One region of the Lysinibacillus sp. FSL M8-0355 genome, then DNA from elsewhere that is predicted to be linked to it. Evidence: predicted binding sites of a transcription regulator. Region 1 holds the regulator's gene; the other holds the start of a gene.
The links. Region 1 encodes Rex, which represses fermentation and respiration genes when NADH is low (regulators of the CRP and FNR family bind a similar motif). Its sites were predicted from a motif close to TTGTGAAATATTTCACAA; they were not measured.

Region 1 (8,214 bases):
CTCAAGGTGCTCCCGTTGCTATATTAGCGATTGTTGTATTTGGGCCTATTTTAGAAGAATTCGTCTTCCGCAGAGTCATATTTGGCTCGCTTGTCCAAACAACAAATTTCTGGGTGGCGGCTATAGTAAGTGCCATATTCTTTGCGATTATCCACTTCGACTTCTCGCATATCTTGCTTTATACCATTTGTGGCTTAATATTTGCCTTTTTATATCACAAAACAAAACGCATTTGGACTTCTATTATCGCACACGTTATGCTTAATGGATTTGTGACACTTGTACAATTCTATGCAGAGCCATTGCAAAAGTTTCTTCAAGAACTAGAAAAAATGCAATAATTTTTTGTAAAGTCATCGTAAAGCGGAATTAGAACACAAAAGCTCGGTGTCCCATTGAGGGCACCGAGCTTTATCTATTACTGTTGATTCAATTCTTCTATTTGTCGTCGTTGCTGCTCAAGCGCCTCTTCAATCTGACGCTTTTGCTCCGCTTCCTGTTCTTCTTTTAAACGAATTTCCTCTGATTTAAGATATTTCTTATAACCAATCCGAGAAATCATAATACTAATTTCATACAAGATAAACAATGGCACAGAAACCATTAAATGTGACGCCAACTCAGGCGGTGCAATAATCGCTGCACATACAAATAAACCAAAGTATGAATATTTACGAATTCGAATTAGTAAATCTGGACTTAATATACCAATTCGCGAAAAGAATAAAACAACAATCGGTAACTGGAATAGAAAACCAAAAGGTATTGTAAGCTTAAACAAAAATGTAAAATACTCATGTATACCAATGGTTTGCTGTATCTCCAAATCATTCGATAAATTCATCATGAATTTTATGACATACGGGAAGAGTAAAAAGTACGAAAAAGATAACCCTGCAATAAACAATAGAAATGAATATGGTATATAGCTTAGAGTGGCTTTACGTTCTACTTCTCTTAATCCAGGGCTAATAAACGACCACAATTGATACATCAACACTGGCGATGAAAGAATAAAGGCAATTATAAAAACAACTTGGATATAAATTGCAAGTGGTGTGACTACGTCAAATGCATGAAGCTCAATATTATATTTTGCTCCAGTCATTTGAAGGTATTTAACAAGCGGCTTTGCGACGAAAAAGCCGCCAGCCATAGCGAGAACAAAGAAAACGGCAACAATGAACAGCCGTTTTCTTAATTCTTCTATATGCTCAATGACAGTTAGATCTTTTGGATTCATTCCTCAAACATCCTAACTTACTTATCTAGTTCTTTCTTTTTCTTGTCATCATCATCTTCGTCGGCTAAACCTTTAGTAGCATTTTTGAATTCACGTAGTGTTGAACCAAATGCCTTACCAAGCTCTGGTAACTTCTTAGGACCAAAAATTAATAACGCGACAATTCCGATAATAATGAGGCTCATAGGACCAATTCCACCCATTACAGCCACCTCCTCTTTATATCCATCATTTTAACGCATATTTCGCCATTTTGCTAACTAATTATATGTGAAAGTTTTTCGTCTCTCTCATAGGTTTACCCGCATTTTATTAAAAAATATTATTTGACAGAAATGGTGAATTACACTTAAAAATATGTATTATTTTCACACTTCCTGATTACGAATTAAATAGATAAGCGCTTGCAATTCTACCGATAAATCAATGGTTAAGAGCTGCATTCTATCTGGTACTGTTAACCGTTCTGGTGTAAAGTTTAAAATACCTTTTGCATTCATTGCTGCTAAACGATCCGCCATTTTTTGTGCGGAGCGTGGTGAAACGGTTAAAATCGCAAGCTCTGCACCGTATTCAGCATACTTCTCCTCCAGCAAATCTGGATGAAAAACAGGAATATTACTAATCATTTTGCCATCCTTCGGTGCTTTAGAATCGAATGCTACGACAATATGTGTATTATGGTTTTTTTGAAAATTATATTTTAATAATGCACTGCCCAAATTCCCCACGCCAATTAACGCTACTTTTGTCGCTTCATGTTGATCAAGCGTCTGGCTAAAAAATTGTAATAAATGCTGCACATCATAGCCATAGCCCTTTTTACCAAGAGCGCCAAAATAAGAAAAATCACGGCGAATCGTTGCAGAATCTATTTTCATCGCTTCACTCAGTTCCTTCGACGAAATACGTTCCATACCTTCTTGTGCAAAGTTTTGAATAAATCGATAGTAAAGAGGAAGTCTTTTTGTAGTGGCTTGTGGGATTTTTAATTCTTGTTTCAAACTTTCTCCTCCTTATGATGAACCTCAATCAATTTTACTGTATTTAACTACTAATTTTAATACATTTATCCTTAACTATATACAACATTTTTGCAATCCACTAGCGTATTTCTCTTTAGTTAATGGCGCTTTGTACGCAACTAACTAAAAAGAAATCGTTTCAATCTTACATGACTGCTAGGAATAAGTAAAGCACCTACATTGCATGCAAATCGTTCATCCATTACACTAAGGTAGAATTGAGGTGTCAAGAATGATTGTTTTACAGGTCAATCAACTAACTAAATCCTTTCTTGCAGATGAAATTTTAAGTGGTGTTAAATTAGAAGTTCAACACCGTGATCGCGTTGCCTTAGTAGGGCGAAACGGTGCAGGTAAATCGACTTTATTAAAAATAATCGCTGGTCAAATGTCCTATGACTCTGGGGATATCATTATCCCAAAGGGCGTTCAGGTTGGCTATTTAGAGCAACATGCTGGATTAAATTCTACGTTAACTATTTGGGATGAAATGATGACCATTTTCGAACCGCTTTTAGCTCAAGAACAAACGCTCCGCTCGCTCGAACAGCAGATGGCTGATCCTACCGTTTACGAAAATTCCACTCTGTATGCGAAAGTTATGTCGGAATACGATCAACTACAGCATACTTTTAAGGATGCTGGCGGCTATCAATATGAATCGGACATACGTTCAGTGCTTCATGGAATGCAGTTCTATCCCGAAGACTATGATAAACCCATCAGCTCACTATCTGGTGGACAACGCACACGTTTAGCACTGGCTAAGCTTTTACTTAGTAAACCAGACCTTTTAATTCTCGATGAGCCTACGAACCATTTAGATATCGAAACATTATCTTGGTTGGAATCTTATTTAAAGAGCTATGAAGGAGCTATTTTAATTGTTTCCCATGACCGCTACTTCTTAGACCAAGTCGTTTCCATTGTCTACGAGGTGTCACGTCATCGTGTTACAAAATATACAGGCAATTACAGTGCTTATTTAGATGAAAAGGCTAAAACCTATGAACGCGATGTCAAACTTTTTGAGCGTCAGCAAGATGAAAAGGCCAAGCTAGAGGATTTTATCCAAAAGAATATTGCACGTGCCTCTACAACAAAAATGGCACAAAGTCGACGTAAAATGCTTGAACGAACTGAGTGGATGGAATCGCCGGATGGTGATGAGAAATCCGCTAGTTTTGGTTTTACTATCGAACGTCAAAGTGGTAATGATGTTTTATCCGTCGATGATTTAACAATCGGCTATGATGATCAGCTAATATCTAGTGGTATTAACCTGCGCACTTTTCGCGAGGATCGGATAGCCCTTGTTGGACCAAATGGGGTTGGTAAATCAACATTATTAAAAACAATTGTGAAAGATTTAACACCTCTTGCAGGTGCTATTCGTTATGGTACTAATGTACAAATTGGCTATTATGATCAAGAGCAAGCAAAGCTTTCAAGCAATAAAAGTGTCTTGAAAGAGCTATGGGATGAATGGCCGCTCATGAATGAAAAAGATATTCGCACTGTCTTAGGACGCTTCCTATTTAGTGGAGAAGATGTGGATAAAACCGTATCCTCTTTATCAGGCGGTGAAAAAGCACGCCTTGCACTGTCAAAATTAATGATGCAAAAGGCCAATTTTTTAATTCTCGACGAGCCTACAAACCATCTAGACTTAGATAGTAAAGAGGTTCTGGAAAATGCACTGATTGATTATCCTGGAACGCTTCTATTTGTCTCCCATGACCGCTACTTCATTAATCGTATCACAACGAAAGTGGTGGAGTTGTCTGGAACTGGGTCATTTGAATATTTAGGTGACTATGATTATTATGTAGAGAAAAAACAGGAACTGTTGGAGCTAGCGCAAATGAAGGCTGCCTCCCAACTACAAGTACAGCAAGACCTACCTGATAAGACTTCTACCTCTAAAATTGATAAAGAGGCAAAAAAACGCGAACGTCAAATTAGACGTACTATTGAAGAACTAGAAGTGAAGATGCAAGAAACAACAGCTATCATTGATAGACTCGAGGAAGCTCTCTGTGACCCTGCAATTTTCACGGATCACGAAAAAATTTCACAGCTTCAAGACGAATTAGCTACTGCTAAAGAACAGCATGAGCGATTGGAATTAGAATGGTTAGAGCTAAATGAGGAACTTGAAAATATGAATATGTAGTTACTGATTTTAAGCCATGTGCCTCGCCGCATGGCTTTTTTCTTTACACACCTTTATTTTTCATATATATTGGTCAAGTGCTATTTTTCGACAAAAAGTGCCCACAGTTTTATACACACTATAAATCTAGTAATACCAACATATCAACAGAGTTTTCCACATTGTCCACAATCAAAAATTATTTTATCCACATCATCCCTTGTAAAACATGCTACTATATATTGAATAATCACAAGTTATGCACAAGTTATCAACATATTGTGCATAAGTACGCGTGTTCGGTACTTAGTTCGCTCCATTACCTGTGGATAATTTTCTGAAAAATTTGTCAATTAACGTGTTGAATATTATTATTCTCTTCGCAACGTTCATTTTTTATCAACAAATTTTCGACAATCAAAAAAAGAGATATCTTCAATAAGATACCTCCTTCATTTACTGCTACACCCAAGATTTTAACTCCATTCCTGGACGTCCATTCATCATTAAGTTTCCTCGAACCCCCGCCTCAAACATTGGCATGGCTGCTGCTCCAATCATTGCCGCATTATCTGTACACAATTTGAGTGGTGGTACAAAAAATGGGATGCCTTCCTCGGCAAATACAGCCTCTAAAGCGCTTCGCAGACCTTTATTCGCTGCTACACCACCAGCTGCTATGACCTGCTTCACCTGATATTCGCGAGCAGCACGCAATGTTTTCGCTGTCAGTACTTCGACAACACTTTCCTGAAAACCTTTAGCAACGGCTGCTGGCGAAATAGCTTCGCCTCGTTGATCCATATTGTGTTTATAATTGATGACTGCTGATTTTAAGCCACTAAAGCTAAAATCATAAGAACCCTCCTCTAACCAAACTCTTGGAAAAGGAACAGCCTCTTCACCCTCATGAGCAAGCTGATCAATACGTGGTCCACCTGGATAAGGTAAGTTTAAAACGCGTGCCACTTTATCATAGGCTTCACCAGCTGCATCATCTCGTGTTTCACCAATGACCTCAAAGGAGCCATGTTCCTTCATATAAACAAGCTCTGTATGACCACCTGATACGACAAGTGCCAACAAAGGAAATTCCATTGGCTGAACAAGTGCATTGGCATAAATATGTCCTGCAATATGGTGGACGCCAACAATCGGCAAGCTGTTAGCAAAAGCAAAAGCCTTAGCTGCGTTAATGCCAATCAATAATGCCCCTACAAGACCTGGGCCCTCTGTAACAGCAACTGCATCTAAATCGGCTGGCTTTAAATTAGCTTGTGCCAGTGCTTCTTCTATTACTACTGTAATTTGTTCAACATGATGACGTGATGCAATTTCAGGTACAACCCCACCAAATCGCTTATGACTTTCTATTTGAGAAGCCACAACATTCGACACAATTTCATGACCATTTCGAATAATCGCTGCAGCTGTTTCATCACAACTTGATTCTATTGCTAATATCAATCCATTATTCATTATAAATTCACCCACATGACAAGGGCATCCTCCCCGTTATCAGTATAATAGCCTTTCCGTATGCCACCATCTTGGAATTGAAGCTTGCGATAGAGATTTTGTGCAACCATATTTGTTACACGTACCTCTAACGTCATGACCTCCATTCCATGTAAACGAGCTATTTGCATCGCCTCACGCATTAACCCCTCACCTATCCCTCGGCCACGTGCCTCCTCAATAACAGCTACATTTGTAATTTGAGCTGCATCTATGACCATCCACATCCCACAAAAACCAATAATACTGTCATTTTCATCTATAGCCAGCACATAATGCGCATACTGATTTTCATGCACTTCGTAGTAAAAGGAATCTAACGTCCATGGCACTGGAAATGAAGTCACTTCAATTTCATAAACCGTTGGCACATCGTCAGAAACCATTTTACGATAAGTTACATTCCTACTCATGTTCCTTCTCCTTCTGTTCTTTCAGCCAGTTCGCCTCAGCTTCTGCAATCCGTTTATATTGTGGAACAAAGTGATGGATAGCTTCGACTCTAGGTAACTCTAATTTCGTTGCTACACGAATGACTTCCGTTGCGCGTGGCAAGTCAAAACTAAATGGTGCACGTACTGCTGTATCACCAAGCACCTGCTCAATATTCTTCCAAAATATATCAACATCTGTTCCTACAAATAAAATAGGCGCCTCTAATGCCTTTAAACGCACTAATAAATCATCAATATGTACATGATGATCCTCCACAAGGGCCTCTAATGTCTCGCCCTGATAAACAGCTGTGTAAACATTGCCTCTTCTAGCATCAATAATTGGACAAATCAATCCGTTGTAAAGAGCAGCATTAGCAGCCAATGTCTTTAAGCTAGATACACCAACTAAAGGCTTCTGTAATGTCCATGCTAGGGTTTTTGCTAATGTCACGCCTATACGAACACCTGTATAAGAACCTGGCCCTTCAGACACTGCAATCACATCCAAGTCATTCGGTTTTAAACCTATTCGTGCCAAGATTTCTTCAATCGCCGGCATTGCACCTGCAGAATGCGTTAATTTTATGTTTTGTACCATCTCGGCCACCACTTTGCCATCCTTCACAACTGCAATGGAGAGTGGTGTATTTGCTGTTTCTATTCCTAACCAAATCATTTCATTAGCTCCTCACATAGTGCCTCATAGCGTTCTCCACGAGGTATTAACACAAAGCGTCGTTCATTTTCTCCGATTCGGTAAATCTCTATCGCTAAGCGATCCTGTGGCAAATCCTGTTCAATTAAATGCGCCCATTCGACCACTGAAACTGCATCTCCATAAAACAGTTCATCCCAGCCTAGGTCTTCATCACTTTCTGCTAACCTATACACATCTAAATGATTAAACGGTAATCTCCCCTCATACTGCTTAACAATCGTAAATGTTGGACTGTTGACTGTTCGTTTGACCCCAAGTCCCTTTGCCAAGGCTTTCGTAAATGTTGTCTTGCCAGCACCTAGATCCCCTTCTAATGTAATCGTATCTTGAGCTTCTAGTATATTGGCAAGTTTAATGGCGAAACGTTCTGTATCATCAACTGAATTCATGATTATTTCATACATATTCTTTTTTCCTCTCATCACTACATTACCTCTAGTTTACCTAAACTAACGAAAATGTTCAAAGCATCCAATATCAATTATACCTGCTTTGATTGTGCTTGTTAAAAAGCCCTGTTCTGTGATGACAATAGTTAGGTAACCTAAATGCAAACAAAAACACGTCTTCTCTTATGAAGACGTGTCAACTATCTATCTATTGGAATGACCTTTTACAGCTATGATCTCTTTAGCAATTAATTTATCATCCTTAAATTTCACTATATAAGCCTGAGTCAACAGGGTTTCATCATTCCAACGATATTCATTATTTTTAACCTTTTTACCTGCGCCGCCTGCTGTCTCTACTACCTCAATATATGACATATCATTTTTTAATTTCTCAAATTCTACTTCGTTCATATTTTTTTGCCAGTGATACGTATTTGCTTCTTCAATCTCTATAATAGGATCTCCACAGCCTACCATCATAATCATGGAACCAATAAGCAAAGGTAAATAAAGACGTTTTAAGAAATGGTCTTTGCTCATATAAACACCTCCGTAGCCAATCCGATTACTTCTAAATTTTTACCCCTAATTTTTATTTTAGAAACATATCTCATTTTACCTTATAAAAACGCCCTCATTTATCGGTAATTTTTACTATTTTTAGATAATGTTAAAAATATGCAATAAGTTAGGCTCATGTCAATAATTCAATTAACTTCACTGGGA
Region 2 (8,214 bases), 120 kb from region 1:
TTTGACACGGAAAACTATTACTTCCAAGAAGGTCAATATTTAGCTGAAAGTACGGTGAGCTCTTGGCTTGCCCGTAGTTCACAAACAGAAGATGGATTAAATCCGCCGACCACAGACACAATGACACCAGAAGAACGGGCAACGAAGGCTCCCGTTTATTTATCCCACATTGTAGAGCAAAATTACTTAACAAAAACGAATGATAATAAAGTGAAATTAGGCGGAATTTCAATAGGTCTTGCCTTAAACTCTATTTATTATTACCAAAAGGAACAGTATGGCGAATATTACGAAAAACCAATTTCAGAAGCTGAACTTGTTGAGCAAGGCAAAAAAATGGCCGCTGAAATTGTTTCCCGTTTACGTACACGCGAAGAGTTAAAAGATGTACCAATTGTTGTTGGTTTGTTTAAGCAGCAAGCTCGCAATCAAATTATTCCAGGGTCATATTTTAGCTATGGTATAGCAAAAGCTGGACAGAACAGTATTGCAGAGTGGGAAGGTATCGATGAAAATTATGTCTTGTTCCCAACTGATGATTCACAGGATGTTTACCGAGATGTCAGCAATAACTTCAAAATTTTTAAGCAAGACGTTGATAAATATTTCTCGAATTATACAAGTGTGATCGGAACAGGCTTCTATCGTAATAAGCAAATACAAAATCTTTCGATTGAAATTCCAATCCAATTTTTCGGTAAAGCAGAAATAATAGGCTTTACGCAATATTTGACGGGTATTCTAATCAATCAATTTGATAATATTCATGTTGAGGTGAGCGTTACTTCTATAAATGGCCCAGAGGCATTAATCATTAAGAAGGCCAATGATAAGGACCCTTACGTGCATGTCTATGATTAATATAGTCAGCCTTTGTGCTGGCTATATTTTTATGTAGATGGCTAGAATTAGAGGGACACAATAGGTAGATAGAGACAACACTTTGTTATAGTAGTGAAAGTTTCTATATTTTTAGTGAAAGTTGTGATTTTTAATATGAAAAATGTTATGATTATTGGCATGGTTAACTTTATTCAACCCTATTGTTATCAATAAAAACAATGAATTGAACCAGTATTCGGAGGTGTGAAAAATGGCTAAATTAACAAAAGAAGAAGTAAAGCACGTGGCAAATTTAGCACGTCTTGCTATTACAGAAGAAGAAGCAGAGAAATTTGCTGAACAGCTTGGAAAAATTACAGACTTTGCGGAGCAGTTAAATGAGCTAGATACAACGAATGTTGAACCAACAACTCACGTTTTACCACTAGTGAATGTAATGCGTGAAGACGTAGCTGTAAAAGGTTTAGACCGTGAAGTAATGATGTTAAACGTAAAAGAACAAGAAGATGGTCAAGTAAAAGTACCAGCTATCATGTAATACTAAAACATAGGAGGATTCCTCATGACGTTATTTGAACGTTCAGCTAAGGAGTTACAAGCGGAAATGAAAGCAGGTAACTTATCAATCGCTGACTTAACGAAAGAAGCATACGAGCGTATTGCAAAGCTTGACAGTGATGTACAAGCATTCCTTGCTTCAAACGAAGAAAAAGCAACTGCACAAGCTGCTGAAATGGATAAAGTCCCATTTGAAGAGCGTGGACCACTGTTTGGTCTTCCAATCGGTGTGAAAGACAACATCGTAACAGAAGGTTTAGAAACAACTTGTGCCTCTAAAATTCTAGAAGGCTTTATGCCAATTTATGATGCCACTGTTGTCAATAAGTTACGTGAAGCTGGCATGATTACAGTGGGTAAATTAAACATGGACGAGTTTGCAATGGGTTCTTCTAACGAAAACTCATACTATAAAACAACAAAAAATCCATGGAACTTAAACCACGTACCAGGGGGATCTTCAGGTGCATCTGCAGCAGCAGTAGCAGCAGGTGAAGTACCATTCTCTCTTGGTTCAGATACAGGTGGTTCAATCCGTCAACCAGCAGCTTACTGTGGTGTTGTAGGGATGAAGCCTACATATGGTCGTGTATCTCGTTTTGGTCTAGTTGCATTTGCCTCTTCTTTAGATCAAATTGGACCAATTACACGCAACGTTGAAGATAATGCGCTATTATTAGAAGCCATCGCAGGCTTAGATCCAAATGATTCTACATCGGCAAACGTAGAGGTACCAAATTACGCTGCAGCGCTTACTGGTGATGTAAAAGGCTTACGTATTGCTGTACCAAAGGAATTCCTTGGTGAAGGTGTTGGCGAAGCAGCACGTCAATCAGTGCTTACTGCATTAGAGGTATTAAAAGGCCTAGGTGCTACTGTAGAAGAAGTATCACTTCCTCATTCAAAATATGCACTTGCTGCATACTATATCCTTTCTTCATCTGAAGCGTCTTCTAACTTATCTCGTTTCGATGGTATCCGTTATGGTTTCCGTGCAGAAAATGTTACAAATTTGATGGACCTTTATAAAGAAACACGTGCACAAGGTTTTGGTGATGAAGTAAAACGCCGCATCATGCTTGGAACTTACTCACTAAGTGCCGGCACGTATGATGCGTATTATAAAAAAGCGCAACAAGCACGTACACTTATCAAAGCAGACTACGACAAAGTATTTGAAGACTTTGATGTTATCATTGGGCCTACATCCCCAACACCAGCATTTAAAATTGGTGAAAACGTCGATGATCCGATGACAATGTATGCGAACGATATTTTAACAATCCCGATGAACTTAGCTGGAGTACCTGCTATTTCAATTCCATGTGGCTTTGAAAACGGACTACCACTTGGTTTACAAATTATTGGTAAATACTTCGATGAAGCAACTATTTACCGTGTAGCTCATGCTTTTGAACAAGCAACAGAGTTCCATAAACAAGTTCCTCAAATGTGGGAGGGAAAATAACATGAACTTTGAAACAGTCATTGGTTTAGAAGTACACGTTGAGTTGAAAACAAACTCAAAAATCTTCTCACCAGCACCAGCTCATTTTGGTGCTGAACCAAATACAAATACAACAGTAATTGATTTAGGGTACCCTGGTGTCCTACCAGTCCTTAACAAAAATGTAGTAGATTTCGCAATGCGTGCTGCACTTGCACTTAATATGGAAATCGAACAAGAAACAAAATTTGACCGTAAAAACTACTTCTATCCAGATAATCCGAAAGCTTATCAAATTTCACAATTTGATAAACCAATCGGTAAAAACGGCTGGATCGATATTGAAGTAGACGGCTATACAAAACGTATCGGTATTACACGTCTTCATATGGAAGAAGATGCTGGTAAACTTTCACATGCTGGGGATCACTCATTAGTTGACTTTAACCGTCAAGGTACACCACTTGTTGAGATTGTTTCTGAGCCAGACATTCGTACACCAAACGAAGCATATGCTTACCTAGAAAAATTAAAATCAATTATTCAATATACAGACGTATCTGATTGTAAGATGGAAGAAGGCTCATTACGTTGTGATGCCAACATTTCTCTTCGTCCGTATGGTCAAGAAGAATTTGGCACAAAAACGGAGCTTAAAAACCTGAACTCCTTCAACTATGTTCGTCGTGGTTTAGAGCATGAGGAATTACGTCAAGCAGATGTATTATTATCAGGCGGTATTATTGAGCAAGAAACACGTCGTTTCGATGAAAAAACAGGTAAAACAATTTTAATGCGTGTGAAAGAGGGAACAGATGATTACCGTTACTTCCCAGAGCCAGACTTAGTTCGTCTTTCGATTGATGATGCATGGCTAGAGAGAGTGAAATCAGAAATTCCTGAGCTTCCAGATGCTCGTAAAAAACGTTATGTAGAAGAATTAGGCTTAACACCATATGATGCAGGAGTTCTTGTTATTTCTAAAGAAATCTCAGACTTCTTCGAGGCAATGATTGTGAACGGTGCAGATGCGAAACTTTCTGCTAACTGGCTAATGGGTGATGTTTCAGCTTACTTAAATGCGGAACAAAAAGACCTTAAAGATACTGCACTAACACCAGAAAACCTTGCTGAGATGGTGAAATTGATCACTGACGGAACAATTTCTTCTAAGATCGGTAAAAAAGTATTTGCTGAATTAGTAGAAAACGGTGGTTCTGCACAGGATATTGTGAAGGCGAAAGGTTTAGTTCAAATTTCCGATGAAGGTGCACTACTAGCCATCGTAACAGAAGTTTTAGATAACAATGCACAATCTATCGAAGACTTTAAAAATGGTAAAGATCGTGCGATTGGCTTCTTAGTTGGTCAAATTATGAAGGCAACAAAAGGTCAAGCCAACCCTCCAATGGTTAATAAATTATTACAACAAGAAATTGCCAAACGATAATACTCGTTGTAACATAATAGCCGAGAGAGCTTTATTGCTCCCTCGGCTATTAATTTTCAAAAATGTAACTAATTTGCAATTTATAACACTTAATAGTTGTTTAAAAAGAGTATTCATAGCAAAATATAGAATAGACAATAATAAGGGGGACGAGCCAATGAAAACTGAACAACAATATTTTCAAGAAGCTATTTCGATACAACAATATATGGAGAACATGACGACGTTGAAAGAAGAGAGCTTCCGTATTTATGATGGTTTTGAAGTGCCAACAAACGATGGCTTCATCGAATTACTAAAAGATAAGCAGCCAAAAATTTTAACTATTACAGAAGATTGGTGCGGAGACGCTATGTTAAACAACCCTATTATTCGTCGTGTTGCTGAAGCGGCAGGGTTAGAAATGCGTACCGTTTTTCGCGATGCTGATACAGAGTTAATTGATCGTTATTTAACAAACGGTGGTCGTGCTATCCCGATTTATCTGTTGTTAGATGATGCAGGTGAGGTTGTAGGAAAATGGGGACCACGTGCGCCTGAATTACAAGAGTTAGTCGTAACGAAACGAGCGAGTTTACCAGATAAAGAAGATCCAACATTTGAAGAAGCTCAAAAAGCTCTTTATGCAGAAATTCGAGAGGAAAATATCTCGAACTCAACTTACTGGACGTATGTCTATGAGGACTTTAAAAAACAGGTAACAAACGCATTACAAAAATAACAAGAGCATTGCAACATTTCAACGTAGAATTTCGTTGAATGAAATAGAATCTTATGAAGCAGGAAGGTATGTTATGAAACGAGCAAGAATCATTTATAATCCTACATCTGGACGCGAAGTATTTAAGAAACATCTACCAGAGGTGTTGGAAAAACTAGAGGTAGCAGGCTATGAGACATCCTGTCATGCAACAACATGTGAGGGAGATGCAACGCTTGCAGCAAAAAATGCGGTAGAGCGTGGTTTTGATATCATCATCGCAGTTGGTGGAGATGGCACATTAAATGAAGTTGTTTCAGGTGTAAGTCCATTTGAAAACCGTCCGAAAGTTGGTCTAATTCCGATGGGTACTACAAATGATTTTGCCCGTGCTGTGCATATTCCTCGAAATATTGATGAGGCTGTAGACATTATAATTCAAGGCGACACATTACCAGTGGACGTGGGTCTCTTAAATGGCGAACGCTATTTCATTAATATTGCTGCTGGGGGACGCATTACAGAACTCACTTATGAAGTACCAAGTAAAATGAAAACAATGCTTGGTCAGTTAGCCTATTATGTAAAGGCAGTAGAAATGATTCCATCCATCAAAGCTTCCCATATGCGTATTGAATATGATGGCGAAGTATTTGATGGGGACGCCATGATGTTCCTATGTGGTTTAACGAATTCAGTAGGTGGCTTTGAAAAACTTGCCCCTGATGCGAGTATTAATGATGGTTACTTTACAGTAATAGTACTGAAAAAAGTAAGCCTTCCAGAGTTTATTCAACTAGCTGCTATGGCATTACGAGGCGAACATTTAAATGACGATCGTGTCATTTATAAAAAAGCCAGCGTTGTCAAAGTTACGACTGAAAACGAAGTCCATCTTAACCTAGATGGCGAATATGGCGGAGACGCACCGGCGACATTTGAAAATCTGAAGCGTCACATTGAAATCTTTGTCCCACTTGCAGATATTCGAGAAGAAGACCGTATTTAATCAATCCAAAAAGCTCATCCTATTTTAGTTGGATGAGCTTTTTGGATTCTATCTGATCGTACTTATAAAAGTAAGGGATCTGCATATTAGGAAGTCCCCTAAAGAGAAAAGCTTCACCACTCCCAAAAATATCTACCCCCCACACTCCCAAAGTTAACTTTCCCAATAGAAGTCGAAAACCAGAACTGTGCCACATAAGAATCTCTGAAAACCTACTTAATCCGATTGCTTCCTTTATTAAATTGGAATGGACTAAATTATACAATTTCATCTTTAGAACTTAGATTGTGAATGAATTTAGAAAAATGTTTGGCAAATGTGCGTATATTAGTTGAACAAAATTTGAAACCTTAATAATAGCCTGAAATTTCGGTCCGTTATTAAGGTTTTATTCGTTGTAATAGTGGAAAATGGGGGTATGGATAAGGGAAAGGAAGTGTTGCCTTTGTATAAGTCACAAGAAAAGAAACTTATATGGATAAGTTTTGGTGTTGCAATTATTATGCTACTTTCCATTCTTGGAAGAATATTTGGAAGTTAGGGGGGCAATGAGATGATTAATGAATCAGCAGTCTTTTGGAGTCGAGCATTAACGGAGTTAACATTATCGTTCCATATTATTTATGCAACGATTGGTGTAGGTGTCCCGTTGATGATTATGATTGCTCAATGGACTGGGTATAAAAAGAATGATGAGCATTATATCTTAATGGCGAGACGTTGGGCGCGTGGTTTTGTTATTACTGTGGCCGTAGGTGTTGTAACAGGAACTGCCATTGGCTTACAGCTTTCATTATTGTGGCCTAACTTTATGCAACTTGCTGGTCAAACGATTGCATTACCATTGTTTATGGAAACGTTTGCATTTTTCTTTGAAGCTATATTTTTAGGGATCTATTTATATACATGGGACCGCTTTGATAGTCAGAAAAAACATATGCTACTATTAATTCCTGTCGCTGTTGGAGCGTCGATGTCAGCGGTCTTCATTACAATTGTTAATGCTTTTATGAATGCACCACAAGGATTTGATATTGTAAACGGAGAACTTGTCAATATTCAACCTTTTTTAGCGATGTTTAACCCGGCCATGCCGACAAAGGTAGCGCATGTACTTGTGACAGCGTATATGACATCGGCATTTGTACTAGCAGCTATTGCAGGATACAGAATGTTAAAAGGCTCTAAGCATGTATACCATAAAAAATCCTTGCTTTTACTTATGAAAATTGGCTTAATTTTCTCCATAGCTGCTGCTGTAATTGGAGATTTTTCAGGAAAATACTTAGCTGAATATCAACCCGAAAAACTAGCCGCTGCAGAATGGCATTTTGAAACAGAGGGTAAAGCATCGCTTGTATTATTTGGTGTATTAGATGGAGAAGAAGTAAAATACGCCATTAAAATTCCGTATGCTTTGAGCATTCTTGCACATTTTAATCCTAACGCAGAGGTAATTGGCTTAGATCAATTTGCGGAGGAGGATTTACCACCACTCTATATTCATTATCTCTTTGATATTATGGTGTCCATTGGTATGTTTATGGTGCTAGTTTCATTACTTTATGTTGTAGGGAAAGCACGGGGCTGGCAATTTATTCATTCGCGATGGTATAGATGGATTATTGTTGCGGGAGGACCTCTGTCAATCATTGCCATCGAAGCAGGTTGGTGGCTTGCGGAAGTTGGACGTCAACCATGGATACTGTATGGTCTAATGCGTACACCGGAGGGAGCTACTACGAGTGACCATGTGGATTTAATGATGCTATTGTTCGCAGGTGTTTATGCAGTTTTAGCAGTAGGAAGTATTGTCGTCTTGGTTCGAATGTTTAAAAAGAATCCAATCGAGCGTGAAATTGAAGATCGCCACTCTGAAAAAGGCGGTGACATCCTATGACGTTAGAGGTATTAGGTATTTCCGTATTATGGATTTTTCTATTTGGCTATGTCATTGTCGCATCCATTGATTTTGGTGCAGGCTTCTTCAACGCTTATAGCCTACTAATTGGTAAAAATCATATTTTAACAAATATTATCAAACGTTATTTATCGCCTGTCTGGGAAGTAACCAATGTCTTTTTAGTATTCTTCTTCGTAGGGATCGTTGGATTTTTCCCACAAACTGCTTTTTATTACGGAACGATTTTACTTGTGCCAGTCAGTATTTCGCTTGTACTGTTAGCAATTCGTGGCTCCTACTATGC

Region 2: the regulator Rex is predicted to act here: its motif matches at 6,293-6,310, upstream of MKY46_RS20375 (cytochrome ubiquinol oxidase subunit I).

Annotation. Positions count from the first base shown of each region.
Region 1 covers NZ_JBBPAI010000001.1:4,275,449-4,283,662, forward strand. Annotated here, with positions in the region: gene MKY46_RS20850 (CPBP family intramembrane glutamic endopeptidase) at 1-341, shown strand, start outside; gene tatC (twin-arginine translocase subunit TatC) at 419-1,243, opposite strand; gene MKY46_RS20860 (twin-arginine translocase TatA/TatE family subunit) at 1,261-1,446, opposite strand; gene MKY46_RS20865 (redox-sensing transcriptional repressor Rex) at 1,612-2,247, opposite strand; gene MKY46_RS20870 (ABC transporter ATP-binding protein) at 2,501-4,444, shown strand; gene tsaD (tRNA (adenosine(37)-N6)-threonylcarbamoyltransferase complex transferase subunit TsaD) at 4,886-5,902, opposite strand; gene rimI (ribosomal protein S18-alanine N-acetyltransferase) at 5,902-6,354, opposite strand; gene tsaB (tRNA (adenosine(37)-N6)-threonylcarbamoyltransferase complex dimerization subunit type 1 TsaB) at 6,347-7,054, opposite strand; gene tsaE (tRNA (adenosine(37)-N6)-threonylcarbamoyltransferase complex ATPase subunit type 1 TsaE) at 7,051-7,500, opposite strand; gene MKY46_RS20895 (hypothetical protein) at 7,690-8,028, opposite strand.
Region 2 covers NZ_JBBPAI010000001.1:4,159,153-4,167,366, reverse strand. Annotated here, with positions in the region: gene MKY46_RS20405 (CamS family sex pheromone protein) at 1-861, shown strand, start outside; gene gatC (Asp-tRNA(Asn)/Glu-tRNA(Gln) amidotransferase subunit GatC) at 1,094-1,381, shown strand; gene gatA (Asp-tRNA(Asn)/Glu-tRNA(Gln) amidotransferase subunit GatA) at 1,406-2,869, shown strand; gene gatB (Asp-tRNA(Asn)/Glu-tRNA(Gln) amidotransferase subunit GatB) at 2,871-4,298, shown strand; gene MKY46_RS20385 (thioredoxin family protein) at 4,456-5,019, shown strand; gene MKY46_RS20380 (diacylglycerol kinase) at 5,093-6,007, shown strand; gene MKY46_RS20375 (cytochrome ubiquinol oxidase subunit I) at 6,561-7,907, shown strand; gene MKY46_RS20370 (cytochrome d ubiquinol oxidase subunit II) at 7,904-8,214, shown strand, end outside.